4 regions of the Allobosea beijingensis genome follow, and region 2 is predicted to be linked to each of the others. Evidence: predicted binding sites of a transcription regulator. Region 2 holds the regulator's gene; each other region holds the start of a gene.
The links. Region 2 encodes LexA, which represses DNA repair genes until DNA is damaged. Its sites were predicted from a motif close to TGTTCNNNNTGTGTTCNG; they were not measured.
Positions count from the first base shown of each region.

Region 1 (7,587 bases), 1.5 Mb from region 2:
GCGCGCGCCGACCAGCGGCCGAAGGCCTCGACCAGCTCGCGCAAGGCCGTGCGGGCCTTGGGCTTCAACTCGTCGCTCTCGACCGCGGCGCGGGCCGACTGCATCAGCGAGAAGCCGGTGGCGCGGGCATGGTTGTGCAGGAGCTGGACAGTCGCGTCGCCCAGCCCGCGCTTGGGGACGTTGACGATGCGCTCGAAGGCGAGATCGTCGGTCGGCGAGACGACGCAGCGCAGATAGGCGAGCGCATCGCGGATTTCGGCGCGCTCGTAGAAGCGCGGGCCGCCGATGACGCGATAGGGCACCCCGGCCTGGACGAAGCGCTCCTCGATCTCGCGCATCTGGGCGGAGATGCGGACGAGGACCGCGACCTCGGCGAGGTTGTGCTTCTTCGCCTGCATCGCCTCGATCTCGTCGGAGATCAGGCGGGCTTCCTCCTGGCTGTCCCAGGCGCCGGTGATGGTGACCTTCTCACCGAGCGCATCCTCGGTGCGGAGCGTCTTGCCGAGGCGGCCTTCGTTGCGGGCGATCAGCTTCGAGGCGGTGGCGAGGATATGGCCGGTCGAGCGGTAGTTGCGCTCCAGCCGGATCACGGTCGCGCCCGGAAAATCGTGTTCGAAGCGCAGGATGTTGTCGACCTCGGCGCCGCGCCAGCCATAGATCGACTGGTCGTCGTCGCCGACGCAGCAGATGTTGCGGCGGCCCTGCGCCAAGAGGCGCAGCCAGAGATACTGGGCCGTGTTGGTGTCCTGATACTCGTCGACGAGGATGTAGCGGAAGCGGTCGTGATAGGTCTGGAGCACGTCCGGATAGTCGCGGAACAGCGTCAGGCAGTGCAGCAGCAGATCGCCGAAATCGACGGCATTCAACGCCGTCAGGCGCTCCTGATAGGCGGCGTAGAGCTTGCCGCCCCTGCCATGGGCGAAGACGGCCGCTTCGCCTGCGGGCACATCCTTGGGCGCGAGGCCGCGGTTCTTCCAGCTATCGATGAAGCCGGCCAGCATCCGGCCGGGCCAGCGCTTCTCGTCGATGTTCTCGGCCTGTATCACCTGCTTCATCAGGCGGATCTGGTCGTCGGTATCGAGGATGGTGAAGTCGCTGCGCAGGTCGAGCAGCTCTGCATGGCGGCGCAGGAGCTTTGCCGAGATCGAGTGGAAGGTGCCGAGCCAGGGCATGCCTTCGGCGACCGGGCCGACGAGATGGGCGACGCGCTCCTTCATCTCGCGCGCCGCCTTGTTGGTGAAGGTCACGGCGAGGATCTGGGAAGGGTAGGCGCGGCTGGTCGAGATCAGGTGGCCGATGCGGGTGGTGAGCACGCGGGTCTTGCCGGTGCCGGCGCCGGCTAGCACCAGAACGGGGCCGCCCGTCGCCTCGACCGCCTGGCGCTGCTCCGGGTTCAGGCCCGCGAGATAGCCGGCCGCCGGCTGCGCGGCAGCGCGCGCGGCGAGGCCGCCGGGACGGGGCGGAGGAGCGGAAAAGGGGTCTGCGTCGGACAAGGGTGTGCGCTGCTCGTGCGTGATTCGTTCTCTAGCGAATATAGGGTGTCGCTGTCAGGATTGCGCCCTGCCGGAGCGATCATTTTATATCCCGTTCCACAGGGAGGTGGCAGCAATGACCGGGCAGGGCGGAGTGGGAGGCTGGGAGGTCAGCAACCAGGTGCCGGTGCTGGCCGATTACGATGCCTTCGCTGCCGATCCGGTGCTGCCGGGGATCGTCGCGGCCTTCGGCGCCGATTGGGCGCGCGAGCGGCTGCACGAGGCGGGGCGGACGGTCGGCTCTCCCGAAGATGATGCGCAACGAAGGACAGGCGCGGCGATTGACCGAGCGGCTGGATGGCGGCTGGTCCGGGCAATTCGGCGATCTGCCACTGGGCGTCGATGCGGCAGCGCTGGCGCGACGGCGATGCCCGCTCACTGAAACGTCATGCCCGGGCTTGACCCGGGCATCTCCTCATCACTTTTCCGTCTGGAGATGCTCGGGTCAAGCCCGAGCATGACGGCGCTATCAGGCTGCTTCCGGCTCGAAATTCATCGCCTCGCCGTTGATGCAATAGCGCAGGCCGGTTGGCGGCGGGCCGTCGGGGAAGACATGGCCGAGATGGCCGCCGCAATTGGCGCAATGGACTTCGACGCGGAGCATGCCGTAGCTGCGATCCTCGGTGGTGCCGACGGCGTCCTCGAGCGGCTGGTCGAAGCTCGGCCAGCCGGTGCCGCTCTCGAATTTCTCGCCTGACCTGAACAGCTTCTGTCCGCAGCCGGCGCAGGAGAAGGTGCCGGCGCGCTTCTCGTAGTTGAGCGCGCAGGAGCCGGCCCGCTCGGTGCCATGGCCACGCAGGATGCGGTACTGCTCGGGTGTCAGGCGCGCGCGCCATTCGGCGTCCGTGAGCTGGAAGGGAAAGTTCTCCTCCTGCTTCTTCTCGGCTCCGAACATGCTCATCAGACCCATTGCGATCTCCTTCCTGGCGGGAGCGCCTCGTCGGCTTTCGTGACGTCAATATGGGGTTTTGCGAGCCGGATTTCAGCCCCAACCGACGCTCCCGCTTTCACGAAGCCGTGCCGGCCGTCACCGGACCGTCACGCGACTCCTCTAGCAGCCCGGCCACCCGCAAAGGGAGGAAAACCGGTGACGCAACAGGCGACGCAAACGGCGCGCGCGGCCCGCCGCATGACGAGCTCCGGTCTTGGTCAGGCCGTCAGGCGCAGCAAGACACTGTCCAAGGCCGGCATGCTGGAATGGCTGTTCGCCCGCGCCTTCTCGGGATTGGTCTATCCGCAGATCTGGGAGGACCCGGTCGTCGACATGGCGGCGCTTGAGCTCAAGGCCGATGACCATGTCGTCGCGATCGCGTCCGGCTCCTGCAACATCCTGTCCTATCTGACGGCGGCGCCGATCCGGGTCAGCGCGGTCGATCTCAACGCCACCCATATCGCGCTCGGCAAGCTCAAGCTCGCGGCGCTGGCGCGGATGGACAGCCAGGAGGATTTCCTGCGCTTCTTCGGCCGGGCCAATGAAAGCGACAATGTCGCGCTCTATGATCGCGAGATCGCTGATCATCTCGATGCCGTCTCGCGGGGATACTGGGAGGGGCGAGGGCTGAACGGGCGGCGCCGGATCAGCCTCTTCGCCAAAGGCTTTCATCGCTATGGCCTGCTCGGGCGCTTCATCGGGACCGGGCATGTGCTGGCGCGGCTGCTCGGCGGCAATCCCAGGGCAATGCTGGCGGCGCGCGACCTGGCCGAGCAGCGCGTGCTTTACGGCAAGCATCTCGCGCCGGTTTTCGAACGCAAGCTGGTGCGCTGGCTTGTGCGCCAGCCGGCCTCGCTCTATGGGCTCGGCATTCCGCCGGCGCAGTACAAGGCGCTGGCCGCCGATGGCGAGGACGGCATCCTGGGCGCGCTGAAGCTTCGGCTGGAGCGTCTGGCCTGCGACTTCGATCTCAAGGACAATTACTTCGCCCAGCAGGCCTTTGGGCGGCGCTATGGCGACGGACCGGATGCGGCTTTCCCGCCCTATCTCCAGCCGCAGCATTTCGCGGCGGTCAAAGAGCGCGCGCCGGCCGTCACCTATCGCCAGAGCGCGGTCACGGCCTTCCTGGAGGACCAGCCGGCCGAGAGCTGCGATGCCTATGTCCTGCTCGATGCGCAGGACTGGATGAACGATGCCGATCTCACGGCTTTGTGGTCGCAGATCACGCGCACGGCCCGGCCGGGAGCGCGGGTGATCTTCCGCACGGCGGCCGACGAGCGTCTGCTGCCGGGCCGGGTGCCAGCCGCCATCCTCGACCAGTGGCATTACGAGGAGGAGAAGAGCCGCGAGCTCTGCCGGCAGGATCGTTCGGCGATCTATGGCGGCTTTCACCTCTATGTGCTGAGGGAGACCGCACGATGAGCGCGGCAGAGGCGCCTGCGGATTCCGCCGCCGGGCTGATGGACCGGATCTACCGCCACCAGCGCCATATCTACGACGCCAGCCGGAAGTTCTACCTGCTCGGCCGCGACCAGCTCATCGATGGCTTGCAGTCGCCGATGGGCGGAAGCGTGCTGGAGATCGGCTGCGGGACCGGGCGCAACCTGATCCGGATCGCCAGGCGCTATCCGGATTGCGCCTGCTACGGGCTCGATGTGTCCAGCGCGATGCTGGAGACGGCGCAAGGCTCGGTCGCAAAGGCGGGTCTGGAGCAGCGGATCAGGCTCGCGCAAGCGGATGCGACCGGCTTCGACCCGCAGGCGCTGTTCGGCCGTGCTGGTTTCGACCGGATCGTGATCTCCTACGCGCTGTCGATGATCCCGCCCTGGCAGGGTGTGGTGGCCGAGGCGCTGCGTCGGCTGAATCCTGGCGGCTCGCTGCATATCGTCGATTTCGGCGATCAGGCGGGTTTGCCGGCGCCGTTCAAGGCGGTGCTGCTGCGCTGGCTCGCGCTGTTCCATGTCACGCCGCGCGAAGATCTACCCGCTGTCGCGCGTGCCATGGCCGAAGCCGCAGGTGCCGACTGCCGGGTCAGCGGGCCCTATCGCGGCTATGCGGTCCATGCCGTGGCGACGCAGCGCCGGGACGCAGCATAGCGGCAGGTCAAGCTCTTATCCTCGCATCGGCCTCATCCGAGAACCGCGCCACACTTTTCGGGCCGATGCGATAGCGCCTATGCTGCCAGCAATGGATGCTGCCGACGCCCCGCCCGACCAGAGTCGCTTCGAAGCCCTGCGCGACCGGCTGCGCCAGCTCTATCATGGCCGCTCGCCTGCGGCCCTGCGCTTCCAGGCGGTGACGACGGTCGTCGATTTCCTGATCATCGCCTTCTTCATCCTGACGCCGCTGCTGCGCGAGAAATCAGCCTTCCTCTGGATCGACTATTCCGTCGCTGTGATCATGATCGCCGAGATCGGCGCGCGGCTGCTCGCCTCGACCAACATGCTCAGGTTGCTGCGCCAGCCGACCATGCTGCTCGATCTCTTCATCCTGCTCACGCTGCTCATGCCGCAATGGCTGGAGAATTTCGGCTTCCTGCGCATCCTCAGGCTGTGGTCGCTCTCGCATAAGGGCATCGTCTGGGCGCAGTTCCGTGAAACCCGCTTCCGCGAATGGGAAACCGTGGTCCGGGCGCTGAGCAACATCGCAACCTTCCTCTTCGTGGTGACCGGCTTCGTCTACACCTTCTTCTTCCGGCACGAGGGCGGGCTGGAGAGCTATGTCCAGGCGCTCTATTTTACGGTCGCGACGGTGACCACGACCGGCTTCGGCGACGTGACGCTGCCCGGCGTTGCCGGCAAGCTGACCTCTATCGTGGTGATGATCGTCGGGATCACGCTGTTCGTGCGGCTGGCGCAGGCGCTGTTCCGCCCGAACAAGGTGCTGTTCCCCTGTCCCGAATGCGCTTTGCAGCGGCACGAGCCGGATGCGGTCTATTGCAAGGCCTGCGGACACAAGCTGAAGATTCCCGACGGCGATCCCTGAGGAACTCAGATACGCAACCTTCATACTGAGGAGCGCCGCAGGCGCGTCTCCTCGGGATGAGGGCTGACGTTTCCGAAGTGTCGAACCGGTTCAGTGCCGGGTTTCGGTTGCCGTCTCGGTCTCGCGCTCCTCGGTGGTCTCGTCGACCCGGATGGCGGATTTCTTGGGCATGCCGATGATGCGGCCGATCGTGGCTGGCAACGGCATCATGCTGTGGGCCGCCTTCATCAAGGCGATGTTGGCGAGGATATCGGCCGGGAAGGGCGTGACCTTGCGATGGACCATGTCGACATGCAGCGACAGGTTCTCGCTGGTCGCCGCCAGCCAGCCCTCGTTGGCGTGCCGCATCTCCAGGTAATAATGCAGGCGCTTGTCGTCGAAGGCGATGAGCTGCGCGGTGACGCGGACGAGATCGCCCTCGGTCAACTCGCGCTTGTAGAGGATGTGGCACTCCGCCGTGAAAGTGGAGGCATGGCGGGTCTCGACATAGTCGCGGGTAAGGCCGACCAGCGAGAAGACCTCGTCGACCGCGCGGTCGAACAGCACATGGTAATAGGCCATGTTGAGATGACCGTTATAGTCGATCCACTGCGGCTCGACCCGCATCGCCGACGAGACGAAGGGTGCGAAGAACAGCGCCGGGGCGCGCGTATCGTGTTTCATGTTCGCCTCCCTGACAGGCGCCTCGTTCAAGGGCAGGCGGCATTATTGCCGCTGCCCATTCGACCGTCGCATGATCTAGTATGCATCGCTCGCAAGCGGCGTCAGCATCTTGGGCCGGCCAGTATGGCAGGACCATGTCGAAGCGTAACCAATTGCGAAACCGATCTGTTCCAAGTCTAAGCGCCAGAACCGGATGTTGACAATGAGCCTGCCCAGCACCGCCCCTCATGCCAGCCCTGCCTCCGCCGCAGTGCTGCCGCCCTCGCCGGAGGCGATTGCCGCGGTGACGCAGGCGCTGGCCGCAAGCTTCGGCAACCGGCTGGTCACCAGCCTGGCGGTGCGCCAGCAGCACGGCCATACGCTGACCTGGATCCCGAACCAGCCGCCGGATGCAGTGGTGTTCCCGCAGAACACGGGCGAAGTCTCGGAGATCGTGAAGCTCTGCGCCGGCCATGGCGTGCCGGTTATCGCTTTCGGCACAGGCACTTCGCTGGAGGGCCATGTTAACGCGACCTTCGGCGGCGTCTGCATCGACATGTCCCAGATGAAGCGGATCATCGCGGTCCATGCCGAGGATCTCGATGTCGTCGTCGAGGCCGGCGTCACCCGCAAGGAGCTCAACGAGCATCTGCGCGACCAGGGTCTGATGTTCCCGATCGATCCCGGCGCCGACGCCTCGCTCGGCGGCATGGCCGCGACGCGCGCTTCGGGCACCAACGCCGTCCGCTATGGGACGATGAAAGACAATGTCCTGGCGCTGACCGCGGTGATGGCCGACGGTTCGATCGTCAAGACCTCGACGCGCGCCCGCAAGACCTCGGCCGGATACGACCTCACCCGCTTGCTCGTCGGCTCGGAAGGCACGCTCGGCATCATCACCGAGGTGACGCTGAAGCTGCACGGCATCCCGGAGGCGATCGCCGCCGGAGTCTGCCCGTTCCCCTCGGTGAAGGCCGCCTGCGATGCGACCATCATCACGATCCAGTCCGGCCTGCCGGTCGCACGCATCGAACTGCTCGACGACGTGATGATCCGCGGCGTCAACCTGCATGCCAAGCTCGGCTTAGCCGAGACGACGATGCTCTTCGTCGAATTCCACGGCACGGAAGCCGGCGTGAAGGAGCAGTCCGAGCGCTTCGGCGAGATCGCGGCCGAGTTCGGCGGCGGTCCGTTCGAATGGGCGACCAAGGCCGAGGACCGCTCCAAGCTCTGGCAGGCGCGCCATGACGCCTATTGGGCGGCCAAGGCGCTGCGCCCCGGCTTCGAATCGGTCGCGACCGATGTCTGCGTGCCGATCTCGCGCCTGGCCGAATGCGTCGAGGAAACCAAGCGCGACATCGAGGCCTCCGGCCTGGTCGCGCCGATCGCGGGCCATGTCGGCGACGGCAATTTCCACACGCAGCCGCTGGTCGATTTGGCGGATGCTGCGGAGGTCGAGCGCGCGCAGGCCTTCATCGACCGGCTGGTGAAGCGGGC
Region 1 covers NZ_CP132359.1:80,676-88,262, reverse strand. The annotation lists gene Q9235_RS00435 (ATP-dependent helicase) at 1-1,493, opposite strand, end outside; gene Q9235_RS00430 (hypothetical protein) at 1,609-1,914, shown strand; gene msrB (peptide-methionine (R)-S-oxide reductase MsrB) at 2,002-2,433, opposite strand; gene Q9235_RS00420 (BtaA family protein) at 2,662-3,885, shown strand; gene Q9235_RS00415 (class I SAM-dependent methyltransferase) at 3,882-4,559, shown strand; gene Q9235_RS00410 (potassium channel family protein) at 4,651-5,448, shown strand; gene Q9235_RS00405 (thioesterase family protein) at 5,539-6,111, opposite strand; gene Q9235_RS00400 (FAD-binding oxidoreductase) at 6,314-7,587, shown strand, end outside.
Region 1: the regulator LexA is predicted to act here: its motif matches at 1,508-1,525, upstream of Q9235_RS00435 (ATP-dependent helicase).

Region 2 (7,587 bases):
TGGAAGAAGCGGGCCATCTGCTCGTGCACCATGGTGTGGCGCGTGATGCGATAGTCGAAATCGGCCTTCTGGGCGGCGGTCGGCAGTTCCCCGTAGAGCAGCAGGTAGCAGGTCTCGAGGAAGTCGCCATGCTCGGCGAGCTGCTCGATCGGGAAGCCGCGATAGAGCAGGACGCCCTTGTCGCCGTCGATATAGGTGATCTGCGACTCGCAGCTTGCCGTCGAGGTGAAGCCGGGATCGTAGGTGAACATGCCCGTTTGGGCATAGAGCTTGGCGATGTCGATGACGGCGGGGCCGACCGACCCCTCCTTGATCGCCATGTCGACGGTCTTGTCGCCGATCTGGAGCTGGCTGGTATTTCCGCTCATCGATACCGATCCTTTCAAGGCTCGCTGCTGTTCAGCCCCGGTTTCGCCTCTCCGCGCTTGCGCGCCGGGCATCTCGCATCCGAAGGCCGCGATGTGACGGGCAGATGTCGGAAGGAGACGGGAGAAGTTGGCCCATGTGGCTGATTTACAAGCAATATTCGTGCCCTGCCGCGTTGCCGCGGTGCAATGCACATGCGCGTCACTAGACCATTTGCGCAGTGCATTCAACCGAGCCAAAAGGCGGTTGGAACCGCGTTACGCTCATATCTGCGCGAGCGGGTCGTTTGTGGCCGATGCAGGCGCTTCCGACCCGCGATTTTCCCGAGGCTTGGGGTAGCTTAAGGGGCGCAATTGCTAGCTCAGCCGGCTCGAACCACCCGGTTGTCATTCCGGGGCGCGCCAAGGGCGCGAACCCGGAACCCACGACTGGGCGAGGCGCCTGATGCCAGGTGGCTGGCCATTCACCCAGTCGTGGATTCCGGGTTCTCCGCTGCGCGAAGCCCCGGAATGACAAGGTGGCCTTGTTTGCGCCTGCTCAGGCAGCCTGATCTGCAAGTCGCGCCAGCGTCTCCTCGCGGCCAAGCACGGCCATGACGTCGAACAGGCCGGGCGACATCGCGCGGCCGGTCAGCGCGGCGCGCAGCGGCTGCGCCGCCTGGCCGAGCTTGAGCCCGCTTTCCTCGACATAGGCGCGCACAGCCGCTTCCAGCGGCGCCGGCGTCCAGTCGTCGACCGCCGCGAGCTTTTCCGCGATCTTCGGCAGGCGTTGGCGGGCAGCCTCGTCGAGCAGGCCCCTGGCCTTGTCGTCGAGTTGGAGCGGGCGCTGGGCATAGAGATAAAAGGCGCTGTCTAGCAGTTCGATCAGCGTCTTGACACGCTCCTTGAGGCCAGGCATGGCGGCGAGGAGCTTCGCCTCCAGCTCCGGCGACAGCGTGGCGCCGACCCCGCGCGCCGGGCCGATCTCGGGCAGGATGACCTTGAGCGCCGCGAGCAGGTCGGCATCATCCGACTGGCGCATGTAGAGCCCGTTGAGGTTCTCCAGCTTGGCGTAGTCGAAACGCGCCGGCGAACGGCCGATCGAGGACAGGTTGAAGGCGTCGATCATCTCCTGCGTCGAGAAGACCTCCTGGTCGCCATGGCTCCAGCCGAGCCGCACCAGATAATTGCGCAGAGCCGCCGGCAGGTAGCCCATCGAGCGATAGGCATCGATGCCGAGCGCTCCATGGCGCTTCGAGAGCTTGGCGCCGTCAGGCCCGTGGATCAGCGGGATATGCGACATGCTCGGCACGTCCCAGCCGAGTGCGTCGTAGATCTGGGTCTGGCGGGCGGCATTGGTCAGGTGATCGTCGCCGCGGATGATATGGGTGACGCCCATGTCGTGGTCGTCGACCACGACGGCGAGCATATAGGTCGGCGTGCCGTCGGAGCGCAGCAGCACGAGGTCGTCGAGATTCTCGTTCTGCCAGACGACGCGGCCCTGCACCTCGTCATTGACCACGGTCTCGCCGGTCTGCGGTGCCTTGAGGCGGATCACCGGCTTGACGCCTTCCGGCGCGGTCGACGGATCGCGGTCGCGCCAGCGGCCATCGTAGCGCAGCGGCTTGCCCTCGGCGCGGGCCTTCTCGCGCATCTCCTCGAGCTCGGCCTGCGTCGCATAGCAGTGATAGGCCCGGCCGGCGGCGAGCATCTGCTCGGCGACCTCGCGATGCCGCGCGGCGCGCTGGAACTGGTAGACGGTCTGGCCGTCCCAATCGAGGCCGAGCCATTCCAGCCCGTCGAGAATCGCAGCGATCGCCGTATCGGTCGAGCGTTCGCGGTCGGTATCCTCGATGCGCAGCAGCATCTTGCCGCCTTGCCGGCGGGCGTAGAGCCAGTTGAACAGCGCTGTCCGGGCGCCGCCGATATGCAGGAATCCGGTGGGCGAGGGCGCAAAGCGCGTGACGACGGCGTTGCTCATTGGGAGGAAACTCCGGCCGGGCGGCGGAGAGCCGTCCGGGGCAAGACAGGGGAAGGGGCCGAGTCGCGGCATGACACAAGTCGTGACATGACAACCGGCGCGCGCCCTGTAACATGGCTTTGCCGGAACGCTAAGCGGTCAAATCGCAGCGCCGGCAGGGGGAGAGCGGGCGATGCAGCCGGCGCCGCCGGGGCAGGAGCGGGCACAGGGCCGGCGCGGCGCACGCGCCGATGCCTTGCCGGCTCGCCTTGGTGCCGTTGTCCCGCTGACCGCAAGCCTCCGTCCAACGCTTCGCCAGCTTTGGCTGCATCTCCAGCGAGGTTTCGCGCTGGAGGTCGAGCGCCGTCGCCCCTTCCTCTGGCTGCCGATCGCGATGGGCGCCGGCATCCTGCTCTATTTTGCGGCCGATCGTGAGCCGGCCCTGTGGGCGCCGCTGCTCGGCTTGATCCTCAGCAGCACAGCCGCCTTCCTCCTGCGCCTGCGTCCGCTCGCGTCGATGGCTTGCCTCGCGACGGCCGCTGCCTTCGCCGGCTTCGGTGCGGGGGTCTGGCGCACCGCCGATATCGCCGCGCCGATGCTGGAGCGCTCGCGCATCGGAAAGCTCTCCGGCTTCGTCGAGAGCGTCGAAGCGCGCGACAATGGCGCGCGGATCGTGGTCCTGGTCACGGACCTCGCCAATGTGCCGGCCGAGCAGAGACCGAAGCGCGTCCGCGTAAGCCTGCGCTCCGGCGCCGTGGCGCCGGGCGACCATATCGTCGCGACCGCGCGCCTGCTGCCGCCGCCGGGACCGGCGCGGGCGGGTGGCTATGATTTCGGTCGCGACGCCTTCTTCCGCGGCATTGGCGCCGTCGGCAGCATCTCCGGCAAGGTCGCGCTCGCGCCGGCACCCTATCCGATGCCCACCCGCCTTGCGATCGACGTCATGATCGACCGCGCCCGCAATGCCTTGACGAAGCGCATCGCCGAGGTCGGGGGCGGGCAGGGCGGCGCGGTCGCCGCCGCGCTCGTCACCGGCAAGCGCGGCCTGATCACGGAAGCCACGAACAACGACCTGCGCGCCGCCGGCATCTACCACATCGTCTCGATCTCGGGCCTGCATATGGTGCTGGCGGCCGGCACGATCTTCTGGCTGGTGCGCGCGCTGCTCGCCCTGTCGCAGACGGTGGCGCTGCACTGGCCGGTCAAGAAGCTCGCGGCAGTGGCCGCAATGCTCGGTGCGACCGCCTATTGCATCTTCTCGGGCAGCGATGTCGCGACCGAACGCTCGCTGATCATGACGCTGGTGATGCTCGGCGCGATCCTGGTCGATCGTGCGGCGCTGAGCATGCGCAATCTCGCGCTCGCCGCGATGATCGTGCTGCTGCGCGAGCCGGAAGCGCTGCTTGGGCCGAGCTTCCAGATGTCATTCGGTGCGGTCGCGGCGCTGATCGCCTTCGCCGAACGCTGGGAGAGAAGAGATCGCAGCGAGCCGCCATCGGCTTTGCCCTGGCCGCTCGGGCCGATCTGGACCGCGGCGCTCGGCATCCTCGTCACCACCATGCTGGCGACCGCCGCGACCGCGCCCTTCGGCGCCTATCATTTCCAGACCTTCAACCCCTTCGGCCTGCTCGGCAATGCCATGGCGCTGCCCTTCGTCTCGCTTTTCGTGATGCCGGCGGCGGTGTTCGGCGTGCTGGCCTATCCGTTCGGGCTGGACTGGCCAGCCTGGGCGTTGATGGGGCTCGCTTCCGACGTCGTTCTGAAAGTGGCACGCTGGGTCGCGACCATCGACCATTCCACCGTGACGCTCGCCGCCTTCGGTCCGGCTGTGCTGGCCTGCTTCGCGCTGGCGCTGCTTTGGCTGACGCTCTGGACCACGCCCTGGCGCTGGCTCGCGGCTCTGCCGCTGGTCTTCGGCGTGGCCATTGCCGGCAAGCCGGAGCGGCCGGAGATCCTGATCGAGCGTGACGGCTCCGGGTTGGCCGTGCGCGGCCCGGACGGGCGCCTCGCGATAGCGGGCAAACCCAGCCGCTTCGTCCTGCAGCAATGGCTCGCCGCCGATGGCGACAGCCGTTCACCCGACGATCCCAGCTTGCGCGCCGGCATCGCCTGCGATCGTCTGGCCTGCATCGCGCAGACGGCCGAGAAGCGCACCGTCTCCTACACGCGCGAGCGCCTCGCCATCATCGAGGACTGCCTGCGCGCCGATCTCGTCGTTACCGCCATCCCCTGGAACGGGGCCTGCAAGGCCAGGCTCGTCGAACGTATGGCACTCACGCGCGATGGCGCGACCTCGCTCTACCGGACGGCATCGGGATGGAGCAGCCGAACTTCGGAACCGACCACGGCCGATCGTCCGTGGTCCCGCCGGCGCGAGCCGCGTCCGGCTGTGTCGGCAAGCCCGCCGACCAGTCAACCCGCAACGGCGCAGCCTGCATCAGCCTCCGACACCGAAGCCGAGGTCGATACCGAGCGCCTTCAGTAGCGCCGCATCAGGTTGACGAGGCGGCCCTGGATCTTGACCCGGTCGGGGCCGAGTACGCGGGTCTCGTAGGCCGGGTTCGCGGCTTCGAGCGCGATCGAGGAGCCGCGCTTGCGCAAGCGCTTCAGCGTTGCTTCCTCATCGTCGATCAGCGCCACGACGATGTCGCCGGTATTGGCGGTGTCCTGCCGGCGGATGACGACGGTGTCGCCGTCGAGAATGCCGGCCTCGACCATCGAATCGCCGCGCACTTCCAGCGCGTAATGCTCGCCGGAGCCGAGCATGTCCGGCGGCAGCGAGACGGTGTGGCTGCGGCTCTGGATCGCGGAGATCGGCGTGCCGGCCGCAATTCGTCCCATGACGGGAATGGCGATGGAATGCCGGCTATCGTCCTCGGCGGGCCGAGGCTTGGCGACGCTCGGCTGAGCACCGAGGCCGCCTTGCACGACGGCGGGGCTGAAGCGGGGCCGCGGCTGCGGGGCGCCGAGCCCGTCCGGCATCTTGATGACTTCGAGCGCGCGCGCCCGGTTCGGCAGGCGGCGGATGAAGCCACGCTCCTCCAGCGCCATGATCAGGCGGTGGATGCCGGATTTCGAGCGCAGGTCGAGTGCGTCCTTCATCTCGTCGAAGGAGGGCGGCACGCCACTTTCGCGCAAGCGTTCCTGGATGAAGCGCAGGAGTTCATGTTGCTTGCGTGTCAGCATGGTCGCCGCCAGCCCCTCAAAGCGCAGAATCGAAACAAAGCACGAACACTATACGCGTTCTGCTTGTGTTCCGCAAGCCGCTACCGCAAGGGCAGGATCCGGCAGACATCGCCCTTCTTCGCCGGAGCGGCATGGGCCGGTCGGATCGTCAGGGCCTGCGCCCGCGCCAGCGTGCCGAGCATCGAGGAATCCTGCCGGTCGAAAGGCGTCGCGACCCAGCCCTCAGACGTCAGCGCAAGCTCCGAGCGCAGGTAGTCCTCGCGCTCGTCATTGCCGGGCATGTCGCGGCCGAGAATGGCAGGAATGCTGCGGTCGCGATCGACATCGGCGATGCCGAGCAACGCCTCGATCAAGGGCAGCACGAAGAGGTGGCCGCAGACGATCGAGGAGACGGGATTGCCCGGCAGGCCGACCACGACCATCCGGCCAAGCCGCCCGGTCATCATCGGCTTGCCCGGCCGCATCGCGATCTTCCAGAAGCCGAGAGCCATGCCGGCGCGTGTCAACGCCTCCTGTACGAGATCGTGCGCCCCGACCGAGGCACCGCCCAGCGTGATCAGCGCATCGGCATCGGCCTCGCTCGCCCTTGCGATCTTCGCAGCGAGATCGGCATGGTCGTCGCGGGCGATGCCGAGATCGAGCACGGTCCCGCCGGCCTTTTCAACCAGAGCGGCCAGCGAGAACGAGTTCGAGGCGACGATCTGGGCGCGGCCGACCGGCTCGCCCGGAGCGACCAGCTCGTCGCCCGTAGCGAGAATCGCGACCCGTGGCTTGCGCCGAACGGGCAGAGTCGGATGCGCCATCGCGGCGGCAAGCCCGAGCGCGGCGCTGTCGAGCACGCGCCCGGCCTGCAGCAGCACGTCGCCTTCGTGGAAATCGAGCCCGGCGGCGCGCAGGAATTTCCCTTTCGCCGGTGGTATCCGGACACGGATCACCGGGCTGCCGACGCCATCGGCGTCTTCCTGCATCAGGATGGTGTCCGCGCCCTCAGGCACCGGCGCGCCGGTGAAGATGCGCACGGTCTGACCTGGCCCGACGGCGCCCTCATAGGCCCGTCCGGCGGCGGATTCGCCGATGACCGAGAGCGAGACGCCTTCCGACATCTCGTCGCCGCGCACGGCGTAGCCGTCCATGGCCGAATTGGCGAAGGGCGGTTGCGTCCTCAGCGCCTTGACCTCGCCCGCCAGCACCCGCCAGGCGCATTGCGCGAGCGGCAGGGTTTCCGCACCGGTCGGCCCCGGAATGCTGTCGAGCAGTGCCTTGCGTGCGACGGGGACCGGGGTGAGTGCCATTAGCCTTGCTTCGCCTCGTAGTCGCCGGACTGGCCGCCGGATTTGTGCAGCAGGCGGATATTCTCGATCCGCATCGCCCGGTCGACGGCCTTGACCATGTCGTAGACGGTGAGACAGGCGACGGAGACGGCGGTCAGCGCCTCCATCTCGACGCCGGTCTGGCCCTTCATCTTGACCTCTGCACGCACGCGCACGCCCGGCAAAGCCTCGTCGATATCGAGATCGACGGCGATCTTGCTCAGGAGCAGCGGGTGGCAGAGCGGGATCAGTTCATGGGTGCGCTTCGCCGCCATGATGCCGGCGAGGCGCGCGGTCCCGAGCACATCGCCCTTCTTGGCGTTGCCGTCGCGCACGATCGCGATCGTCTCCGGCGCCATGACGATCTGGCCTTCGGCGATCGCCATGCGGGTCGTCTCGGCCTTGCCGCCGACATCGACCATATGCGCCTGACCTTGCGCGTCGAGATGGCTGAGCCGGCTCACGCCGCGACGGCCTTGCCGGTGAGCAGCGCCTGCGTCGCGGCGGTGACGTCGGCCTGCCGCATCAGGCTCTCGCCGACGAGGAAGCTGTTGACGCCGCTGCGGTTGAGCCGGGCGATGTCGGCATGGGTGAAGATGCCGCTCTCGCTGATCACGATCCGGTCAGCCGGGACACGCGGCGCCAGACGTTCGGTTGCCGCGAGATCGACATTGAAGCTGCGCAGGTCGCGGTTGTTGATGCCGAGCATCCTGCTTTCGAGCTTCAGCGCCCGGTCGAGCTCGGCATCGTCATGGACCTCGACGAGAACGTCCATGCCGAGTTCGCG
Region 2 covers NZ_CP132359.1:1,622,176-1,629,762, forward strand. The annotation lists gene gltA (citrate synthase) at 1-368, opposite strand, end outside; gene gltX (glutamate--tRNA ligase) at 904-2,325, opposite strand; gene Q9235_RS07880 (ComEC/Rec2 family competence protein) at 2,498-4,789, shown strand; gene lexA (transcriptional repressor LexA) at 4,783-5,490, opposite strand; gene Q9235_RS07890 (molybdopterin molybdotransferase MoeA) at 5,571-6,782, opposite strand; gene moaC (cyclic pyranopterin monophosphate synthase MoaC) at 6,782-7,264, opposite strand; gene trpC (indole-3-glycerol phosphate synthase TrpC) at 7,261-7,587, opposite strand, start outside.

Region 3 (7,587 bases), 790 kb from region 2:
GCGCAGGCCGGTGAGCCAGGTATCGGCACCGGCGAGCGCCCGGCCAAGCGGCTCCACCTTGCGGATGTCGCAGCAGGATTTGCGGGCATCGCGCGAGGCGTAGAAGCCGTTGATGCCGTTCTGGCGGACATGGAGTTCAAGCGTGTCATGGCGCGGATAATAGGGGCGGATCAGGATGCCGTAGCGCTCCTCGGTCTCCTGCCAGAGCGCATAGACCTCGGGGAAGAGTCGGCCGGTATCGAGCGTCGCGAAAGCGACCGGCAGCTTCGCGGTTGCGATGAAATGGGTGAGAACCTGGTCTTCGAGGCCGAAGGAGGTGGTGAAGACAACCCGCCCGTTCGCTTCCGCGACGATGCCGGCAAGGCGCCCGGGCACATCCGCCTCGCCGAACACGTCATCCAGTGCAGCGGCACGGTGCGTCAGCAATGTCTCCGACGGCGGTGCCGCCGTGAGTTGGTCCGAGCCGAAGCCGTTCGCCATGATCGTGGCCGCCTGTTCGGTAAATCGAACGAACCACTTATACCCATGGCGGCAAAGGTTCAATTTACAGGAGGTAGCGTGTTTTTTCTTATTTCACTTCTGTTGGAGAAGTTTGTTTTGACGGACGCTTTCCGGGCCGCATAGCAGCATAAACTCAATGGAAATCCCGCGACTTCGGGAGGATTCTGACATTGCGCGGGTGGCGATGACGGGGCAGCGGCGGGTTCTTGAGTTCGTCGATGGGCATCGGAACCTCTGCGCGATGGGTATCCGAGAGCGAGAGCAGGTCGATCGAGCGGTCGGCGATGCGCTGGGCCATGAGATGAGTGACGCCCTCGACGCTTTTCTGCACCCGGCCTTCAACCAGCATCAATCGCGCGCCCATGACCTCGCGACGGAAGCGCTCGAACAATCGCGCCCAGATCACGACATTGGTGATGCCGGTCTCGTCCTCCAGCGTGACGAAGATGGCGTTGCCCTTGCCCGGCCGCTGGCGCACCAGCACGATTCCCGCCGTGCGGACGAAGGCGGCATCCGGCTTCGCCTCGGTCTCGGCGCAGCTCAGCACGCCCTCGCGCCGGAAACGCGGACGCAAGAGCTGCATCGGGTGGCCCTTCAGGGAGAGCCTAACGGTCTGGTAATCGGCGACGATATGCTCGGCGAGCGGCATGACCGGCAACGCCATGCTCCGTTCCGAGCCCAGCTCGCGCGCCTGCGCGGCCTGGAAGAGCGGCAGAACGGGATCGTCCGGCAGGCGGCGCACGGCCCAGAGCGCCTCGCGACGATCGAGACCCAGCGAGCGGAAGGCATCGGCATCGGCGAGCAGGCGCATCGCACGGGCGGGGAGACTGGCCCGGCGCATCAATTCCTCGACGTCGCGATAGGGGCCGCCCGCTTCGCGCTCTCCGGCGATGGCCTTGCCCCACTCATCCTTGAAGCCGTCGATCTGGCGGAAGCCGAGGCGCAGTGCGAAGGGGTCACGCTTGCTCGGCCGGTGAGGCCGATCACGGTAAGAACTTGATTCCGAAACGGCTTCCAAGCTGTTGTCCAGAAAGCTGGAATTGACATCGGCCGGCCGCGGCTCGACGCCCCCGTTCTCTTCCGCCTCCCGCACGATCTGGGCGGGAGCGTAGAAGCCCATCGGCTGAGAGTTCAGCAAGGCGGCAGCGAAAGCCGCCGGGTAATGCTTCTTCAGAAAGGAAGAGATGTAGACCAGCTTTCCGAAGGAAGCCGCATGGCTTTCCGGGAAGCCGTAGCTGCCGAAGCCCTTGATCTGCTCGAAACAACGCTGGGCGAAATCGCGCTCATAACCGCGCGCAACCATACGCTCGACCATCATGTCCTGAAAATGATGGATCGTGCCGACATTACGGAAGGTTGCCATCGCCCGGCGAAGGCCATTGGCTTCAGGCTCCGTGAATTTGGCTGCCTGCATAGCGAGCCGCATCGCCTGCTCCTGAAAGAGCGGGACGCCAAAAGTCTTCCTCAGCACTTCGTAGAGTTCGTCCGGCGGCCCATGCTCCGGCGATGGCGAGGGATAGGTCACCTCCTCGATCCCGGCCCGTCGCTTCAGGTAGGGATGGACCATGTTGCCCTGGATCGGGCCGGGGCGGACGATCGCGACCTGGATGACGAGATCGTAGAATTCCCGCGGCCTCAACCGCGGAAGCATGTTCATCTGGGCGCGGCTCTCGACCTGGAAGACGCCGAGCGACTTGCCCTCGCAGAGCATGTCGTAGGTTGCCTCGTCGCCATCCTTGAGGTCGGCGAGCGCGTAATCCTTGCCCCCGTTCTCCCTGATGAGGTCGAACGCCTTGCGGATGCAGGTCAGCATGCCCAATGCCAGCACATCGACCTTCATCAGACGCAATTCATCGATGTCGTCGCGGTCCCATTCGATGAAGGTGCGGTCCTCCATCGCGGCGTTGCCGATTGGCACGGTCTCGTCGAGGCGCCCGCGCGACAGGACGAAGCCGCCGACATGCTGCGAGAGATGGCGGGGATAGCCGAGCAGGCGAGTGGCGAAATCGACGGCGCGGCGGATCGTCGGATTGGTCGGATCAAGCCCGGCCTGGCGGACGCGGGCATCGCCGATCTCGCTGCCCCAGCTCCCCCAATTCGTATCGGCTATGCGGGCGGTGACATCCTCGGTCAGGCCCAGCACCTTGCCGGCCTCCCGGATGGCGCTGCGCGGCCGGTAATGGATCACGGTCGCAGCGATGCCGGCACGCTCACGGCCATAGAATTTGTAGATCCACTGGATCACCTCCTCACGCCGCTCATGCTCGAAATCGACATCGATATCGGGCGGCTCCTTACGCTCGGTCGAGATAAAGCGCTCGAAGAGCACGTCGTTCTCGGCCGGGTCGACGGCGGTGATTCCGAGGACGTAGCAGACCGCGGAATTGGCGGCCGAGCCGCGGCCCTGGCAGAGGATGCCCTTGCTCTCGGCGAATTCGACGATCTGGCGGATCGTCAGGAAGTAACGGGCGTATCCGAGCTTCCCGATCAGATCGAGCTCCTTCGCCAGCAGCTTCTCGACCTTCTCCGGCACACCCTTGGGATAGCGGATCAGGCAGCAGCGACGGACCAGCTCCACCAGCCAGTCCTGATCCTTCCAGCCGGGCGGGATCGGCTCGTCAGGGTACTCGTATTTGAGCTGACCGAGGTCGAACTCGATGCGGGAGAACAGGGCTTGCGTCTCGGCGATGGCCTCGGGCGCATCCCGGAAGAGACGGGCCATTTCCTGCGGCAGCTTGAGATGGCGCTCGGCATTGGATTCGAGCAGGCGCCCGGCCCGCTCGATGGTGGTGCCCTCGCGGATGCAGGTCAGCACATCCTGCAGGTCGCGCTGCGCGATGGAATCGTAGAGCGCGTCATTGGTCGCGATCAGCGGCGTGCGGGTCGCAGCGGCGATCGCCTTGAGACGCGCGAGGCGGCGGCGGTCGTCGCCGCGCCGGTGCATGCTGGCGGCGAGCCAGACAGCGCCGGGCGCTGCATCATCCAGCCGGGCGAGCAATGCGGGCAGGCCGTCGAGGCTGCGCGCGGGCATCAGGATCAGCAGCAGGTCGCGGGCATCGTTGAGGAGGTCGTCGAGAACGAGCTGGCATTCGCCCTTCCTGACACCATCCTTCAGGTTGCCATGGCTGAGCAGGCGGCAGAGCCGGCCCCAGCCGGCGCGATTGGCCGGGTAGGCAACGATGTCCGGCGTGGCGTCGGCGAAGACGAGACGCGTGCCGGTCGCAAGCTTGAAACGCTCCGCCTTTGCCTTCATCTCCTCTGGCGTGAAAGGCAAGGCGTCGAATTCGGGATTCTCGGCCCAGTAATATTCGCCGGGACTGCCGCCTTCCCGTATCTTGTCGGGCGCCGGCAAACCGTCCTCGCGCAACTGCTTCAGCGCCGCCCAGGCCCGCACCACGCCCGCCACCGTGTTGCGATCGGCGATGCCAATACCGGAATAGCCGACCAGCAGGGCAGTCAGCACCATATGTTGCCCCGGCGAGGCGCCGCGCAGGAAGGAAAAATGCGAGGCGGCAACGGGTTCGGCGAAGAGGCTCCCACTCTGATTCATGCGAAGAGCCCGTGCAGGAACCAGCGCGGCGGGGCGCTGTCGGCCTCATAGAAGCCGATCCGGTAGAGCCAGAAGCGGCGCCCTTCAGCATCCTCGACGCGGTAATAATCGCGCATCGGCTCATCCGAGCCGTCGCGCCACCATTCGGGTGCGATGCGCTCGGGGCCTTCGGCGCGAGCGACGTCATGGGTGAGGCGACGCCAGCGAAAGCGGATCGGGGGGCCGTCCGGCACCTCCGCAATGGCTTCGACCGGCTGCGGCGGCTCGAAGAGCTGGAGCGGACGGGCCGGCGGTTCCTGCGGCTCGGGCGCAGGCCAGGATGCTTCGGGCAATGGCGCAGCGGCGGAGAGCGCCTTGGCGGAGCGGACGGGATGATGCGTGTCCTGCGCCGCGAAGCGCAGCACCCGGTCGCGGCCGAAGCGGGTGACCAGCCGGTCGACAAGATCGGCCACCGCCTCCTCCTCCACCGCGCGGCCATCGAGGCTGTGCTGGGGCGTGTCGAGCGGTTCGCAAAGCGGCACAGCGAGCTTGATCGCATCGAAGCCGAAGCCCGGATCGAGCGGATCGGCCAGGGTCTCGATGCGCTCGCGATAGAGCCGAAGCAGCGCTTTCGCATCGCGCGACGGCCGGCCGGTCTCGATGGCGAGGCGGCGCACCGCGCCATCGCTGCGGAAGAAGCCGAGTTCGAAGATCCGCCCGCCCTCGCCACGGGCTTCCAGCACCCGCGCCGCCTCCCCGATCAGCCTGACGACGACGGCCTCGAGGCTTGCGGTATCGGCGAAAGGCTCGGCGAATTGGCGCTCGACCACGCAATCGGGCGGCGGACGCAATGGCGTGATGCGGCGGTCCTCATGGCCGAGAATGCGCCGGAGCTTGACCGCCAGCGCCTCGCCGAAGCGGGCGGAGAGGGCCTCGGAGGGGCGCTCCGCGAGATGCGCCAGCGTTTTCAGGCCGGCGCGCGAGAGCGCGATCACGGTCTCGGCGTCGGTATCGAGCGCGGCAGTCGGCAGGGGGCGGAGCCACGCCTCCTCCTGGCCGGGCGGGACGATGCCGCCGCGGCCATGCCGCGCACAGGCGCGGGCGGCATCGGGCGTGCCGGCAATGGCCGCTTTCAGCTTGAGACCACCCCGCTGCATGGAGCGACCGGCCAGATTGCCGAGCCCGGCCTCGCCGCCGAAGAGATGGGCGCAGCCGGTGATGTCGAGCATCAGGCCGTCAGGCTCGTCGAGGGCGACCAGCGGCGTGAAGCGGTCGCAGAAACCGGCGAGGGCTTCGAGGAATTCGCGATCGGCCAGGGCTTGCGTCTCCAGCGCGACGAGATCGGGGATGCGGGCGCGGGCATCGGCCAGTGTCATCCCCCGCGTCAGGCCGAGAGCGACGGCGCGGCTGTCGCAATCGACGATGCGCAAGGCATTGCCCTGCATCTCGGTCAGCACATGCGGCTTCTCAGCCGGCGCGCCGAAGGTCGGAATCGCGCCCGTCCGCCGTAACCTGTCGGTCGCCAGGAAGGGGAACCAGAGGGCGAGATAGCGGCGCGGCATGGTCTGTCCGGGCAGATCGATCGAAAAGGCTGCGTTCCGCAAAGCAATGTCGGTCACGGTCCCACTCCACACGCCACTCACGCTCGGCCGCGCCGCCGCGCTGGCGCAGCAATCTCAAGGCGAAAGCCGGGGCGCCCGGCGCATTCGCCTCCAGCGCCCGCGAGGCGAGCGCCCTCACCTGCCAGCGGGTGCGCGCCGCGCTCGGCGCCTCGGCGGCGGCCACGCGCAACAGCAGCACCGGCACGCCCGAGGCTTCAGCCGCCAAAGCGAGGCGTCGGCTCGCCGTCAGGTCGAAAGGGCGCGGCTCGCCCCAGGGCTCGATCAGCACGGCGCCCAGCGCGGCACAGCGCGCCGCCTCGGCTCCGGCCCGCAAGACGCCCTCGCCGTCGCGTGCCCGCACCAGCAGCAGGCGCGCCGGATCGAGGCCGAGTTCGTTCAGCCCCGGCGCATGCAACCGCCCGGCTTCGGCATCCACGAAATCCTGCCGCGCCCAGAGGATGGTGCGTTCGGCGGGTTTCTCCTCCGCCTGCCCCGCCCGCAATGCGAGGCCGAGCGCGAAGCCGGTCGCGGCGGCGAGGTCGGCGACCTCGGCCGCGTAGATTTCGTGCAACGCCGCCCGCGCAAGCCCGCCATTCAGGGCCTCATCCACGGCAGGCACGCCCAGGCTGACCCGGCCAGCCGCAGCCGGGCCGCTCCGCAGAGCGGCTTCAGCGAGGCTGCGGCGCAGATCGGACAGGGTCGGGGCGGTTTCGGGCATGGGGGCAAGGCAATTGTTCTTTATTTGTTCTTTTATAGAACGCTCCCCGCCGGAAGGCGAGTCGAGTCTTCCAGCCGTCCCCATGCCCCTGCCAGAGCGTGACGCGGATCAGGTCTCGCCGCTGATCGCCTGTGCCTTGATCTGCGAAGGCGGGCGGCCGAAGCGCTTCCGGAAGCAGCGGTTGAAATAGGAGAGATCACCGAAGCCGACCTCATAGGCGACGGCGCTGATGGTCAGGTTCCCCGCTTCCGCCGTGACCAGCCGATGCCAGGCGCGATCAAGCCGGCGCTCCAGGACATAGTCGGAGAAGGTCCGCCCCTCGGCCTCGAACAGCTTCTGGACGACGCGGATGCTGACGCCGTGCAGGGACGCGATCATCTCGACGCCGAGTTCGCGCCGCTCCAGCCGCGCCTCGATATCGGCCTTGATCGCGGCGAGGCGACCGGCCCGCCGATCTGCCATCGCAGCCGGCGCCGCGGGCTCGCGATCCGAGAGGGCCGCGCCGATGAGATCGTGGACATGGGCCTTGGCGAGGGCCTGAAGCTCCGCGGAGTTCAACGGCAGCAGGCCGCGCAGCAGGAGCGCGCCGTAATGCGCCAGCGCCTGCAAGCCCGGATTCGAGCGCGGGATGACCTGCATCAGCCCAGCATCGTCCACAAGCGATGGCAGCAAGGCCAAGTCCAGTTCGATCACATCGATGCGGCCGGGCTGGGCCAAGACGAACTCGGTCGGCTGGTCGAGAGCGAACACCGCCGCCTCGCGGGCACGCAGCGCGATGCGGCGGTCACCTTGACGGATCACCACCCGTCCCTCGGCCGGACGAACGAGGCAATAGCGCGCGCCCTCCTCGCCCTGCCCCCGCTGCCAGGTCCAATGCGAAGCCGGCGCGAAGCAGGAGCGCAGGCCGATATCGGGACGCGTGGTCAGCACGCAGCGGGCGTCGAAAGGCAAGGGCAGATCGGGCGCTGCGGCTTCGCGGGCCACGTTACGGCCGAGGATGCGCCGCGACAGCGTGCTCGCCTCGTCGCGGCCGACATCGGCGGAGACCAGCCAGAACGGCACGAAATTTCGCGCTTCCGGCGCGGCCTCCAGGCCAAGGCGTGTCGCGACAGCCACATCTCCCGTTTTCGACACCGGATTCGTCTCAGTCCTATAGCGCGTTCGCGGGTGTCCAAGCTTACACCGCAGAAACATCATTACAGCAACAACTGAAATCGATCACGGATCTCACCAAAGAT
Region 3 covers NZ_CP132359.1:829,886-837,472, forward strand. The annotation lists gene Q9235_RS04105 (phosphoadenylyl-sulfate reductase) at 1-480, opposite strand, end outside; gene Q9235_RS04110 (error-prone DNA polymerase) at 635-4,051, opposite strand; gene Q9235_RS04115 (Y-family DNA polymerase) at 4,048-5,592, opposite strand; gene Q9235_RS04120 (ImuA family protein) at 5,498-6,349, opposite strand; gene Q9235_RS04125 (helix-turn-helix transcriptional regulator) at 6,458-7,483, opposite strand.
Region 3: the regulator LexA is predicted to act here: its motif matches at 6,364-6,381, upstream of Q9235_RS04120 (ImuA family protein).

Region 4 (7,587 bases), 360 kb from region 2:
TCGAGGAGGCCCTGCGCCTGGCCGATCGCATCCACGTCCTGCCGCGAGAGCCGGGACCGGTTGCCTTCAGCCTCGACAACCTGCTGGCGCGGCCGCGCCAGGAGGGCTCCGTCGGCTTCGTGACGCTGCGCCGCGAATTGCGCCGGGCGCTCGAAAAGGAAAGCCGGCATGCCGTGCCGGACGTGGAGGTGGCGGCCTGAAGCGGTTACAAGCCGGCGGCTGCCTTAGGAGGAATTCAATCATGGACGTCACCGCGCTGCGCGCCTTGCAGGCTCCGCTCAAGGACGAATACCGCACCAATCCCGAGGCGGCGGTCATCACGCTCAAGGCTCATGGCGAGCTCGACGACCAGCATATCGCCTGCAAGGTCGAGACCGGCCGCGCCATCGCGCTTGCCGGCCTGCACCCGGCGACCGGCGGTTCGGGCGCCGAGCTCTGCTCCGGCGACATGCTGCTGGAGGCGCTGGTCGCCTGCGCCGGCGTGACGCTCAAGGCGGTCGCGACGGCGCTGGAGATCGACCTGAAGAAGGGCGTGGTCCGCGCCGAGGGCGATCTCGACTTCCGTGGCACGCTCGGCGTCGCCAAGGATGCGGCGGTCGGCTTCAAGGCGATCCGCCTGTTCTTCGACGTCGAGAGCGACGCGTCGCAGGAGAAGCTCGACACGCTGCTCAAGCTCACCGAGCGCTATTGCGTGGTGTTCCAGACGCTGAACGTGAAGCCGGAATTGTCGGCGACCCTGCAAAGCAACGCCTCCTGACACGGGTCAGGAGGCGCCTGAGAACAGGGTTGGACGGGAGGGCGAGCTAGAACTCCTCCCAGCCCGTGGTGCCGTTGCGGGCGTTCACCGCACGCTGGGCGGGCGCGGGCTTGGCCGCGGCAACCGGGCGCCGCGATTGCTGGAAGGCTGCTTCGGCGAGCTGGCGCAAACGGTCAGGTTCGGACGCAGCCGGCGTGGCGGCGGCCGGCGCGCGCGACGCGGCACCGCCACCTTGATTGGTCCGGAAGGTCGCGACGAGCGTGTTGAGCTGCTCGATCCGGCCCGAGAGCGAGCCGGCCGAGGCCGCGCTCTGCTCGGACAAGGCCGCGTTCTGCTGCGTCATCTCGTCGAGATGCGCGACCGCCTGGCTCATCTCGTCGATGCCGTTGGCCTGTTCGCCGGAGGCTGCCGAGATGTCGGCGATCGTCGCCGCGACCTTCTGCGAGGCCGCGAGGATCTGCGTCAGGGATTCGCCGGCCTTGCGGACGAGCTGGACGCCGTCGGCGACCTCGGCATTCGACGAGGAGATCAGGGTCGAGATGTCCTTGGCCGCCTCGCTCGAGCGCTGCGCCAGCGTGCGAACCTCGGAGGCGACGACGGCAAAGCCCTTGCCGGCATCGCCGGCGCGCGCCGCCTCGACCGCGGCGTTGAGCGCCAGCAGGTTGGTCTGGAAGGCGATGTCGTCGATCACGCGGATGATGTCGGAGATCTTCTGCGATGCCGTCTCGATCCGGGCCATGGCGTCGACTGCCTGGCCGGCGATCGTGCCGCCCGAGCGGGCTGCGCTGGCGGCCTCGTCCGCAGCGGTCGCCGCGGCGCGGGAGGCCTGGGCCGAGGCCTTCACCGAAGCGGCGAGCTCCTCGGTCGTGGCGGCCGTCTCCTCCAGCGAGGAGGCCTGCTCCTCGGTGCGCTTCGACAGGTCGTCGGCGCCCATGCTGATCTCGCGGGCGGCGAGGCCGACATCGGCCGAGGTCGTCTGGATCGTGGCGACCGTGTCCGAGAGGCGGTCGACCGTCTCGTTGAAGTCGTCGCGCAACTTGGCATAGGCGGCGGGCATGTCAGCCTCGATGCGGTGGCGCAAATCCCCCTCCGAAAGGGCGGCAAGCCCCTTGGCCAGCGCGTCGACGACCCGTTCCAGCTCCTGAGCCTGCTCCATCTGCTCGCGCGTCGCAATCTGCCGCTGCGCCTCTGTCTGGCGGCGGGTTTCGCCCATCAGTTCAGCCTGCGCGGCAGCATCCTGTTCCAATCGGATCTTCTCTACGGATGCGTGGTGCAACACCTCGACGGCGTTGGCCATGGCACCGAACTCGCTGTCGCCGCCGAAAGCGGGAACGGGCGTGTCCAGATCGCCTTGAGCGAGCCGCTTCAGAGCCGCGCTCAAGACGGCGAGCGGCTTCATCATGCGGCGCACCAGCCAGAACAGCAGTCCCGCGGCGACGGCCGCAATCGCCAGGCCGGCAACGATGTTGTCGCGGATCATCTCGCCGATGACGGCGAGGAATTCTTCCTGCTTGATGCCGACATAGAGAATGCCGATGACGCTCCCATCCGACTTCTGGATGATCGGCTCGTAGATCGTGAAATAGGGCACGCCGAGAATATCGGCTGCGCCGGAATAGGTCCGCTTCTCCTTGAGGACAGCATCATAGGCCGGGCCCGGCGCCAGCTTGGTGCCGACAGCCCGCGTGCCGTCCGGCTTCATGACATTGGTCGTCACCCGCGTGTCGCCCATGAAGACGGTGGCGGTGCCGCCGGAAAGCTCCTTCACCTTGTCGACCGCGGCGAAGTTCCCGTTGACGGTTTCGTTGCCAAAAATGAGTTTGCCGCCATCGAACCTGGGCTCGCCCTTGGTCAGAAGGATATCCCGCAGAAGGTTGATGTTGACCGTGAGGCTCGACTGGGCTCGCTCCCTCATGGCCTTCTCGGCCGCGCGAAGCGACACCCCGACCGAGGCGGCAACGGCAATACCGACAATCAATACGGCCAATATCGCCAGACGTGTCGCGATCGGAAGTCGCAGAAAAGACAGTTTCAGCATGAAGGGCGATCTCTCGGGAAGAACGACGCAGTGCGGCGGCTACGGAGTGGCGCGCCGCCGGCAACACATAGGTTTTAGGCTGCAGGCGTGTTCGAGATGCCTAATCAGGGCCGGCATTCGATCGTATTGGGTGGTGGATAGCGCCTGAAGTTCTTCCAGATAATGCTTAAAACTGTTCTAATGCCGTAGCGGGCGGGCTGCCCGGGCATGAATGGCACTTTCGCAGCGGCAGATCCGCGGGCGCGGAAGCGCTGGTACCTACTCGGCCGCTCGCTTCAGCTCCAGACCCTTGGCAAAGGGCAGCTTCGGCTCGCTCTTCTCGTCGTCGAAATCGAGCGCGCCGATCTTCTCGGCGCGGCTGGTCACCTTGCCGGCCGAGGTCTTGATCTGGCCGACATCGTCCTGCGCCTGCCGGAAATGAGTGTCGAGCTTGTCGACGCGCTCGCCGAGGCGCCTGACATCGTCGAGCAGCTTGCCGACCTCGCTCTGGATCACCTGCGCTTCCTCGCGCATCCGGGCGTCGCGCACCAGCGACTGCATGAGCTGGATCGCCAGCGCCAGCAGCGAGGGCGAGACGATCATGATCCGGGCACGATGAGCCCGCTGCACGACATCGTCGAAATGCTCGTGCAGGTCGGCATAGATCGATTCCGAGGGCACGAAGAGCAGCGCCACGTCCTGCGTCTCGCCGGGCAGGAAATAGCGCTCGGCGATGTCCTTCACATGCACGCCGACATCGCTGCGCACGCGCTGGCCGGCAGCTTTCCTGGCGTCGTCGCCGCGCGCCTCGCGCAGCAGCGTGAAGCTCTCCAGCGGGAACTTCGCGTCGATGACGAGGCCGCGCCCGTCGCCGGGAAGGGTGACCAGGCAATCCGGCCGCTTGCCGTTCGAGAGCTGCGGCTGGAAGGCGAAGAAGGCGGCGGGCAGGCCGTCGCGGATGATCGCTTCCATGCGGCCCTGGCCATAGGCGCCGCGCGCCTGCTTGTTGGCGAGCACATCCCGGAGGGTCACCACCTCGGAGGTCAGATCGGTCAGGTTCTTCTGGGCATGGTCGATGACCGCCAGCCGTTCCTGCAGCTTGCCGAGGCTTTCGGTCGTCTGCTGGACATTGCGTTCGAGCCCCTGGCCGACCTTGTGGCTCAAGCCGTCCATCCGGTCGGCGACGAGCCGCGCGAGATCGCCCTGCCGGGTCGACAGGATCTCGGCCATGGACTGCATCCGGCCGGCGAGTTCGGCCTGCTGGCGGTTCATTTCCGCGACCTTGTCGTCCATCTCGCGGGCGCGCTCGGCGGCCATCGCGGCCTCGATCGCGCGGCTCTTGCCGCCGCGCCAGCCGGCGATCACCGCCATCAAGAGCAGGGCGAAGCTCAGGGCCCCGAAGCCGAGTGCGGCTTCGGCCCAGGTCACCGGGCGCTCCAGCAGGGTGAAGGCGATCTCGTTCATGCGCAGGAGCCTAGCCGATTCGATGGGGAATTGCGAACGAAAGCGGAACAGTTTGACCGCTCCTCCACAAATGCTTATGTCCCGGGCTCAACAGCTCTTTTCCCTTGGAATCCCATGTCCGTTCGCCCGCTCGTCATCCTGCCCGACGCCCAGCTTCGCCTCGTCTCGAAGCCGGTCGAGGCCGTCACGCCCGAGATCAAGGCGCTGGTCGCGGACATGTTCGAGACGATGTACGACGCGCCCGGTATCGGGCTCGCGGCGATCCAGATTGGCGTGCCCTTGCGCGTGGTGACGATCGACCTGTCGAAGCCCGAGGCGAAGGAGGGCGAGGAGCCCGAGCCGAAGAAGCCGCAGGTCTTCATCAATCCGGAGGTCACCTGGTCCTCGGACGAGTTCAGCGCCTACGAGGAGGGCTGCCTCTCGATTCCCGAATATTACGAGGAGGTCGAGCGCCCTGCCGAGGTAAAGGTCCGCTACCTGGATCTCGACGGCAAGACGCAGGAAATCGCGGCGGATGGCCTGCTCGCGACCTGCCTGCAGCACGAGATCGACCATCTCGACGGCGTGCTCTTCATCGACCATCTCTCGCGCCTGAAGCGCGAGCGCGTCACCAAGAAATTCGCCAAGGCGGCCAAGCGTTCGGCGGCCTGAGGTTTTCCAATCCGCGCGCCGTCATCCCGGACGGAGCGAAGCGCAGATCCGGGATGACGGCGCGTCGGCAGGAGAGGTTCGGGCATGGATCCCGGGCCTCCCTGCGGTCGCCCGGGATGACATTCGTTTTTAGGTAAGGTCGAGCGTATGAGTTTGCGCGTCATCTTCATGGGCACGCCGGATTTCGCCGTGCCGGTGCTGACCGAGATCGTCGGCCAGGGGCATGAGGTCGTTTCCTGCTATACCCGCGCCCCGGCGCAGGCCGGCCGCGGCCTCGAAACGAAGCCCTCGCCGGTGCATCGCGCAGCCGAGCGCTTCGGCATTCCGGTCTTCACCCCCGCTACGCTCAAGACGCCGGAGCAGGCCGAGATCATCGCCTCGCACCAGGCCGATGTCGCCGTCGTCGTCGCCTATGGCATGATCCTGCCCCAGGCGATCCTCGATCTGCCCGAGCTCGGCTGCCTGAACCTCCATGCCTCGTTGCTGCCGCGCTGGCGTGGCGCCGCCCCGATCCAGCGCGCGATCATGGCCGGCGATGCCGAGAGCGGCGTCTGCGTGATGAAGATGGAAGCCGGTCTCGATACCGGCCCCGTCGCCATGGTCGAGAACCTGACGATCGGCCCGGACATGACGGCCGGCGAACTGCACGACCAGTTGAGCATCCTTGGCGCCGACCTGATGGTGCGCGCGCTGGCGGCGCTCGGGCGCGGCGGCCTGCAGTTCACGCCGCAGCCCGAAGAGGGCGTGACCTATGCCAGCAAGATCGCCAATGCCGAGGCGAAGCTGAGCTGGGCCCTGCCGGCGCAGCAGGTCCATGACCTCGTGCGCGGCCTCTCGCCTTTCCCGGGTGCCTTCGCCGAGATCGATCTCGGCAAGGGACCGGAGCGCCTGAAGATCCTGCGCACGGCTCGTGCCGGCGGCGCGGCCGAGCCCGGCACGTTGCTCGACGACGAGGGTACCGTCGCCTGCGCCGTCGGGGCGGTGAAGCTGCTTCAGGTCCAGCGCGCCGGCAAGGCGCCGATGAGCGGGGCCGAGTTCCTGCGCGGCGCCCGGCTCGGAGCCGGTGCCAAGCTCTGAATCGATGATCTCATCCTTCACGCCGTCATCCCGGGCGCAGCGCAGCGAAGACCCGGGATCCATGCCGGAACCCTCATCGACGATGCTCCGGCATGGATCCCGGATCGGCGCGGCTTCGCCGCTTGTCCGGGATGACGGCGCAGGGGTGGGGAAGGTCGCCTGATGCCGCGCTACAAGCTCGTCATCGAATATGACGGCACGCCGTTCTCGGGCTGGCAGCGCCAGCTCAACGGCCCGTCCGTGCAGCAGAGCGTCGAGGAGGCGGTCGAGGCCTTCTGCGGCCACCCCGTTCGTTTGCATTGTGCCGGCCGCACTGATGCCGGCGTCCATGCCACCCATCAGGTCGCCCATGTCGATATCGACAAGGAGTGGCGCACCGATGTCGTGCGCGACGCGACCAATGCCCGGCTGAAGCGGATTCCGGTCGCCGTGCTCAGCGCCGAGCTGGTGCCCGACACTTTCGACGCCCGCATCTCGGCGCGGCGCCGCTATTACGTCTATCGTATCCTCGACCGCCGGGCTCAGCCGGCCCTGGAGCGCGAGCGCGTCTGGCATGTGCCGGTCAAGCTCGACCACGAGGCGATGGACCGTGCCGCCAAGGCGCTGCTCGGCCAGCACGACTTCACCACCTTCCGCGCCGCCGAGTGCCAGGCCAACAGCCCGATCCGCACGCTCGACCGCTGCGATGTCCGCCGCGAGGGCTCGGAGATCGTCGTCTATGTCCATGCCCGGTCGTTCCTGCATCATCAGGTGCGCTCGATCGTCGGTTGCCTGAAGATGGTGGGCATGGGCAGGTGGCCGGAGAACAAGGTCGGCAAGGTCCTGGCCGCGCGCGACCGCTCGCAATGCGCGGCTCTGGCGCCGTCCTGCGGGCTCTATCTCGCCGGCGTCGACTACGTCGAACAGACGGGCTGAAGCCCAGCTTCGTCAGAACAGGCCGAACAGCCGGGTGACGCCGTAGTCGAGCATCACGCTGGCGACGACCAGCGTCATGGCGATGGCGCGGCTCTCCGCCCCGAACACGGCCCGCGCCACGCAATAGCGCAGCCGCAGCACGATCACGCCGAAGAACAGCGACTGCACGATCGCCAGCGCCGGCGGCGCCCAGCCGATCGCGAAGATCGCCGCGGGGATAGCCATCAGGCTGGCCGAGACGATGCCGGCCCAGTTCCAGGCGATGACGAAGCTGGTGAAGCGCGGGCTCTGCGCGAGCTCCGGACGCAAGGCGATCAGCAGGGCTGGCACTGCCAGGATCGTCAGGGCGAGCGCGGCGATCACGGACAGAGCGAGAGCCGGGGCGGTGAAGAGCCCGCTGCTGTTCGGCAGCCCGGCGGTGAGCCGTGCTGCGGCGAGAATGGCGATGGTCGCCGGCAGCATCAGCGCGAAGGCGAGGAAGGAACGCCAGAACCCGTCCCGGGTCAGGTCGAGTTCCGGCAGGGCCTCGGCCCCGCGGGTCATCAGGTGCCAGGAGCCGCGCAGCGAACGCGCGACGTCATCGGCTGCCAGCCTCATCACGGTCTCCATGATCTGCGGTGTTAGACTTTCGTCTAACGGAGATAATGGACCCTTGTTCCGGGGCGTCAAGCCGGATGCTGCGCCGCAAAATAGCTGGCGAGTAAAC
Region 4 covers NZ_CP132359.1:1,980,088-1,987,674, forward strand. The annotation lists gene Q9235_RS09550 (ATP-binding cassette domain-containing protein) at 1-200, shown strand, start outside; gene Q9235_RS09555 (OsmC family protein) at 242-757, shown strand; gene Q9235_RS09560 (methyl-accepting chemotaxis protein) at 804-2,672, opposite strand; gene Q9235_RS09565 (DNA recombination protein RmuC) at 3,054-4,238, opposite strand; gene def (peptide deformylase) at 4,353-4,889, shown strand; gene fmt (methionyl-tRNA formyltransferase) at 5,037-5,966, shown strand; gene truA (tRNA pseudouridine(38-40) synthase TruA) at 6,129-6,881, shown strand; gene Q9235_RS09585 (hypothetical protein) at 6,894-7,478, opposite strand; gene dapE (succinyl-diaminopimelate desuccinylase) at 7,547-7,587, opposite strand, start outside.
Region 4: the regulator LexA is predicted to act here: its motif matches at 4,271-4,288, upstream of Q9235_RS09565 (DNA recombination protein RmuC).